2 linked regions of the Flammeovirga agarivorans genome follow. The protein of the gene in region 1 binds, or shares a complex with, the protein of each later gene. Links are inferred from orthologs where the notes say so. Each region holds a gene or a part of one and is shown on either strand. Other genes may lie near its edges.

Region 1 (3,324 bases):
TGCTTCAAGTTTTTCACTTACATCTTTACCCATTGCTTGTGAAACACCTAACTTATCTGATAACTGCTTAGCAGTTGTGAAGTAATCAATCGCTTCTTGTGATTTATTAGAAGCTGAAAGGTATGCGATATCAGAAATATAAACACCAAAGTTTAAAGCTGATGCTGCTTCTGATAATGTATATGATTTTACTTTATCTTTTGAGTTCAGTAAAGATGCATCGAATTCAGCACCACTTCTTTCTAATAATACTGGAATAGAAGTTGGGTCTGGAGCATTATTTAAGATGATATTAAAATCTGCAGAAGCCGCTTTTTGTGCTGCGATTTCCTTTTTTGCTTCTTCTTTTTTTGACGAATCAGAAGCACCGCCACATGCCACCATTGTAGTAGCTAAACCACATGCCAACGCGATCTTTCCAACCTGCTTTAATTGAGCACTAAAAGTCATAATCTAATTTTTCGATTAGGTTTCTAAAAAATTTCAGACCAAAAATAATTGTAAATATTATATATCAAAAAAAATAGGAAAGATTTTAGGTAATATTATATAAATATTAGGAAGGCGGGATTAATTCTTACAGAATATTTCAACCTAATAAATTAGAAAATTCTTTACCTTTGAGGTTATGGATAAAGAAAATGAATTAGGATTTTTATCACAGATGTTCGATACACTATACCTCTTCCCTGAAGAATTAGAGGATATAGAAATTCCTGAAGAAGAGTTAGATCAACTAAACACTACAGGAGATGAACAAGAGATAAAGGAGAAGAAAACATCACCTACTCCTGTTGTTGCTACACCTATCAAAAAGGCAATTAAGAAACAATTACCTACTGATTATTATGGTGAAAATAAGCGATATATCACTATTTTCATTGAGCATAGCGGTGTGGATATATTTAGAAGCAAAGAATTTCAACTTCTGTTAAAAATAATTGGTGCACTGCAATTAACACTACAAGAAGTAGCTGTTATCAATGTTTTAGAACAAAAAGACAACCTTCCTAAATTAATAGAAAAGTTGTCTCCTCAATATTATTTATATTTTATCAATAAGAACGAGAGTCCACTATCCAGTGAGTCTGTACCTAAATATGTCCCTACAGAGATTGATGGAAAACCTGCGGTTGCAGCCGACAGTTTAACCAAGCTCCTTTTGGATGTAGAGAAAAAGAGAGACTTATGGATGGCTCTAAAAACCTTATTTGAAATTTAGATCATCAATAAACGCCATACTCCGGTAATAAATACAAGTATTAACCCTGCCGGAGTAAGGTATTTCCAACATAGGGACATCAGCTGATCCACTCTTAACCTTGGGTATGACCAACGAATCCACATTTGTACAAAAACAAGAAAGATGGTTTTACTCATTAACCATACAAACCCCCAAAGATAACCTGACATTTCTCCCGCTACACCAGTAGTCCAATCTGCTAATTTCACGGGGCCTATATTAATAAATGGTGTGTTCCAAGAACCTAAAAACAATACCGTTGCGAACACACAGCCCAGTAACATTACACCATATTCTGCCAACATCATAAAGGCAAAACGCATTCCTGAGTATTCGGTATGATAACCTGCAATAATTTCTGATTCAGCCTCTGGTAAATCAAAAGGTGCTCTATTCGCTTCCGCTAGAGATGAAATATAGAATATCACGAAGGCTACCAATAAGAACGGGCTCCTGAAAATATTCCAATTCAAAAAGCCTCCAAGCCCAGTCACATCAATACCCAAGGCTTTTATTCCAAAAAGATAATTAGTATCTGGAGATAGAATTCCCTGTTGAAGAGAAATTACTTCTGTATTTAAAGTCTGTGCAGTCATTACTACACACAATACAGCTAAGCCTAACGGGACTTCATAAGAAACCATCTGGGCGGCAGAACGCATTGCTCCGTACAATGAGTATTTGTTATTTGAAGACCAACCTGCAGCTATAATTCCTAAAACTTCTAGAGATAAAATTGCAAGAATGTAAAATACACCTACGTTAGAATCTGACCCATAAATACCATTGGTAAAAGGCATTACAGCAAATGCTGAGAATACAGGCATAAAAATTAAGATGGGTGCAACTTTAAATATTGGCTTATCTGCAACTTTCGGAATTACATCCTCTTTCATCATTAGCTTAAGGATATCTGCCAATGTTTGTAATAGACCTTTTGGTCCAACATTTACAGGCCCCATTCTATCTTGCATCCATGCAGATACTTTACGTTCTGCATAAACTCCAACAAGAGCAAATACTAAAATGAAAGGAAGATAAAAAATAAGTGCTAGCATAGTTTCTTTTCAAAAATGAAGCGGCAATTTAATCAATCCTCAACATTATCCCTAAAAGAAAGAGAAAAGTGATAATAAATAGAGGGTTTTAATGAAGATTTAAAAAAGTAAAGACATATTCTTTTGTTCAAACATACTTTTTGATATTTTGCATATATACCTCAACAATTTGAAGGTACATCATTCTATTTCAAGATTCTATTTATCAAATTATCAAACCTCAGTAATTGATTTTACTGATTTTTTTCATGAGATTCAACTTACAAAGCCACTTTTTACTCACTATTCTTCTTGGTTGGTTGTTTTCATTTCAAGTCACTTTTGCTCAAGAGTTTTTCATTAAAGGGCAAGTGATCGATGCAAAAACAAACGATCCTATTCCTTATGCCAGTGTGTTTATTGAAGGAACTACGAATGGTTCTCTCACCGATATCAATGGTCTATTCACAATTAAAGTAAAAGATGTTTCAGCAAACAATACTATAGTTGCAAAATTTACTGGATATGAATTATGTAAAAAGAAAATTGCCAAAGGAGGAAAAGAGAAAAAAATCATAATAAAACTCAAAGAGTCTGCAACTGAATTAGAAGAAGTAGTTATTAAGTCAAGAAAATGGGAAAACCCTGCTTGGGCAATCTTAAGAAATGTACAAAAGTATAAAAATAGAAATGATGTAAGAGACTTAAAGGCTTATCAATATGGTAGTTATACAAAGACTGATATTTGGGTAGGCAATGTCAATGAAAATTTCAAAAAGAAGAAAGTTGTTAAAGACATTCTAGATTCATATAAAACATTTGAACCGATCAAAGATAAAAACGGAAAACCCATTATCCCTATTTTCTCCTCTGAAACCCTTTCTGATGTTTATTATATAAGGAATCCAGATGCAAAAACTGAAGTCATCAAAAAATCGAGGATTCAAAGTTTAGGCCCGGATGATGATGAAATGGTATCACAAATTGTTGGATCGTCGTTCGTCGATTTTAATTTATATCAAAATTCCTTCTCCTTTTTGAATA
Region 2 (3,182 bases), on another replicon or contig:
AGAAAAACTACGCTGATCAATTCGAAGTTGCTTTAAAAAACTTAGAACTTTTCACTGTAGAAGAAAGAGAAAGAAACAAGCTAGAATTGAGTAAAAAATTTCAAGGATATATTTAGTCTATAAGTATATATATTGAAGGCTGATTTGCATAATGTTTATATGTAAATCAGCCTTTTTTTATGCCTATTCTTCAGAAGAATCTATGATATCAATATCAGAAATCAACACTTTCTTAGAAATACTCTTACCAGTAGGAGTTGCAGCTAAGCCTCCTAATGCAGTTTCTTTATATCGATCTTCCATACTTTGGCCTACTTCTCCCATGGCATCAACGCATTCGTCTACAGGAATAACACCGCTAACATTAGCGATTGCAATCTGAGCGGATGAATTGGCAATAGCAGCAGCGCTCGCATTTCTTACAACACATGGCACTTCTACCAAGCCAGCAACTGGGTCGCAAACTAAACCTAGCATACATTGCGTAGTGATGGCAACAGCATTAAATATCATATCAATATCACCACCTAAACAATAGGTAATAGCACCCGAAGCCATAGCGGCAGCAGTACCTGTTTCTGCTTGACATCCTCCAACAGCTCCTGCAATTCCAGATTTTTTCTCCATTATTAATGCAATACCTGCTGATATTAATAAGGCTTCATGAATCTTTTCATCATCAATTTGATGTATTTCCTGAAGAGTAACCAAGACACCTGGTAGAATACCAGATGCACCAGCAGTTGGGGCAGCAACCACTCTACCCATACAAGAGTTTACCTCTTTTGCGGCAAGGGCTCTTGCTACTAAAAGTTTAAATTCTTCCGATAGAACATTAATCGGAGATTTATATACCTTTTTACCTCCATTTTCAATCATTCCTGATCGTGAAGTCATATCTTCTGAAAGTCCTGTTTTTACAGCATCTTTCATTACAGCAAATGCTTGTGTTAAAGCAGTTTTGATCTCTTCGCTTGTACGTTCCTTTTCTCGGATTTCATATTCCAAAACAGGTTTGTAAAGAGGTGCATTTTTCTTTTCGCAGTAGTCTTTCCACTCCGAAAAAGTTTCAAAAAGTACGGTCATGTTATGATAGTGTCTATATGGTTAGTATTTTTATCGAAATTTACACAAAAGAAACACTTAGAGTTGATTTTTTCTATATTTATGGGTAATCAAATGCTAACAGACTTCGGGAATATACTGTTATTCGTAATTGTGGCAGTAATTTTCTCATTAGGAGGCTTATTTACAGCTTTCTTATTACGACCTAGTCGACCAAATCATGAAAAGTTGACTACATATGAAAGTGGTGAAGACCCTTTAGGTTCTGCATGGGGAAGCTTTAATATCCGATTTTATATTGTAGCTTTGGTATTCTTACTATTTGAGGTTGAGATACTTTTCTTATTTCCATGGGCAACTGTTTTTGGCGATGCTGGAAAAATTGCAGAAACAGGAGGAAAATGGGGATGGTTTGCTTTAGTAGAGATTTTTTTATTTGTAGGAATATTGATTTTAGGTTTAGCTTATGTATGGCGTAAAGGCTATTTAGATTGGGTAAAACCTTCTTCAGTCAAACCAATTCAGGAAAAGAAAGACTTTGATAAATCACCTTACGAAGCTTTTAATAAAAAATACCAATAATCTAATTTTGAAAAAAGAATACATATATACCGTAATTATAGCAGCTATTTTTTCGTTCTGTTACTCTTGTACTCCAGAAGATGAGGTAATATCAACGGATCCAGGGTTTAACTTGGAGTTTTCTGTGGATACAGTATATTTTGATACTCTTTTTACTTCAAAAGAAGATGAAAATATTGATATGACGAGTATCACAAAGCGTTTTATGGTCTACAATAGAACCAATAACGCCGTGAATATCTCAGAAATATCTTTAAGTGATCCTAATAGTATTTATGGGTTGTTGATCAACGGTTTTGCTACTGAAAAAGTGGAAAATACTTTTTTAAGAGGTGGGGATAGTATGCTTATCCTTGCTGAAGCGAATATACCCTATCAGGATCAATCAGAAATATTAGAATACAACGCTGAAGTTAATTTCTTTACCAATGGTAACAGACAGAATGTTACGCTAAATGCATTTTCAGAAGACCCTTTTTATATATCTGGAGGCCCAATTGTGTTTGGTGATGTTGTATGGACAAAAGGAAGACCCTATGTTATTATAGATTCACTGTATATCGAACAAACATCATCTTTAACAGCAGAGGCAGGTACTAGAATTATTTTTGATAACGATGCTAAGTTATTAGTAAGTGGTTCATTGCAATTGCTAGGGACTACTGAAGACTCTGTTAGACTAGAAAGTATTCGTTTAGATAATCAGTATGAAAATGCACCTGGACAATGGGGGGGCATTATCTATGATTCTTTAAGTCATGATAATAAGATCTTTGGAACATTTTTGAGAAATGCCACGTTTGGATTATATATATATCATCCAGATAATGATACTGACGTAGATCTTCATATCGAAAATTCGACAATACAGAATATATCTCAAGTAGGTGTGTCTGTGATTAATGCAGATGTAAAAGTCGTTAACACTATTATAAGTCATACCATTAGCTATGCCTATGCACATGCATCTGGAGGTAATTGTGAGTTTCTTTACAATACTGTAGTAAATTCAAATACTGGTTTTTTCAGAGAAAGACCATCAGTAGCATTTGAAAGTGAAAAAGAAGATATTCAACTTACATTTATAAATAACATCATTTGGGGGTCATTATCTAATGAATTTTTGATCTCTGAGGGTGTAGTAGAAAAAAGTATTACAAATAATATTTTAAAAACAGAAAGCCAAGAAATCTCAACAGAAGATAATTTATTAAATCAAGATCCTTACTTCAGGTATCCTTATTCATATAACTTTCAACTGGCCGACGACAGTCCAGCAAGAGGGTTTGGGGTAGCTATTGAAGGAATAACAACGGATCAAATCGGAAATAATAGAACAACTCCTCCAGATGTCGGAGCATTGCAATGGCAAGAGGAAGTTGAAGAAATGCTTTAAATACAATAACTTTTGAAAAATTATTTAACCTTTTTATTAACTCTTAGTTTTTGTAGTGTATTCGCTCAAAAAAATAGCCAATTAGAATTTATTTCTATTCAACAATTAAATGATTACAAAGCTAGGTTTGACCTTAGTG

What was found. Proteins that work in one complex are often made in the same cells at the same time.
Region 2: the proteins of HGP29_RS23440 (region 1) and HGP29_RS00500 are in contact, whole or in part, in a cryo-EM structure (PDB 6KHJ), measured with the Thermosynechococcus vestitus proteins. The link is inferred for Flammeovirga agarivorans from one-to-one orthologs. Residues at the interface, in WP_126985484.1 of Thermosynechococcus vestitus: Gln8, Lys26, Trp29, Leu30, Pro33, Met34, Met37, Leu38, Leu83, Ile84, Phe85, Lys86, Glu87, Asp88, Val89, Leu90, Pro91, Ala92, Thr100, Ala104, Val107, Ile108, Phe111, Leu112, Tyr114, Ile115, Ile125, Ser126, Leu128, Phe133; in WP_126986108.1 of Thermosynechococcus vestitus: Gly6, Tyr7, Glu8, Tyr9, Phe10, Gly12, Phe13, Leu14, Ile16, Cys17, Ser18, Pro21, Ala24, Leu25, Ala27, Ser28, Leu31, Arg32, Pro33, Ser35, Arg40, Leu41, Thr42, Thr43, Tyr44, Glu45, Ile51, Gly53, Ala54, Trp55.

What each region holds. Positions count from the first base shown.
Region 1 is NZ_JABAIL010000010.1:103,734-107,057, forward strand. The notes cover bases 261-3,125. They hold HGP29_RS23440 (complex I subunit 1/NuoH family protein), read right to left. Parts: upstream 2,302-3,125; coding sequence 1,219-2,301; downstream 261-1,218. Other genes in these bases: HGP29_RS23430 (hypothetical protein), read right to left, coding at 261-450; HGP29_RS23435 (hypothetical protein), read left to right, coding at 629-1,222; HGP29_RS23445 (DUF5686 and carboxypeptidase-like regulatory domain-containing protein), read left to right, coding at 2,550-3,125. Also shown: more of HGP29_RS23430, read right to left, coding at 1-260; more of HGP29_RS23445, read left to right, coding at 3,126-3,324. UniProt on the Escherichia coli protein: NDH-1 shuttles electrons from NADH, via FMN and iron-sulfur (Fe-S) centers, to quinones in the respiratory chain. The immediate electron acceptor for the enzyme in this species is believed to be ubiquinone.
Region 2 is NZ_JABAIL010000001.1:102,454-105,635, forward strand. Bases 191-2,913 are described here. They hold HGP29_RS00500 (NADH-quinone oxidoreductase subunit A), read left to right. Parts: upstream 191-1,179; coding sequence 1,180-1,647; downstream 1,648-2,913. Other genes in these bases: sdaAA (L-serine ammonia-lyase, iron-sulfur-dependent, subunit alpha), read right to left, coding at 191-1,086; HGP29_RS00505 (hypothetical protein), read left to right, coding at 1,655-2,913. Outside these bases: HGP29_RS00490 (hypothetical protein), read left to right, coding at 1-116; more of sdaAA, read right to left, coding at 184-190; more of HGP29_RS00505, read left to right, coding at 2,914-3,043; HGP29_RS00510 (SdiA-regulated domain-containing protein), read left to right, coding at 3,056-3,182. UniProt on the Escherichia coli protein: NDH-1 shuttles electrons from NADH, via FMN and iron-sulfur (Fe-S) centers, to quinones in the respiratory chain. The immediate electron acceptor for the enzyme in this species is believed to be ubiquinone.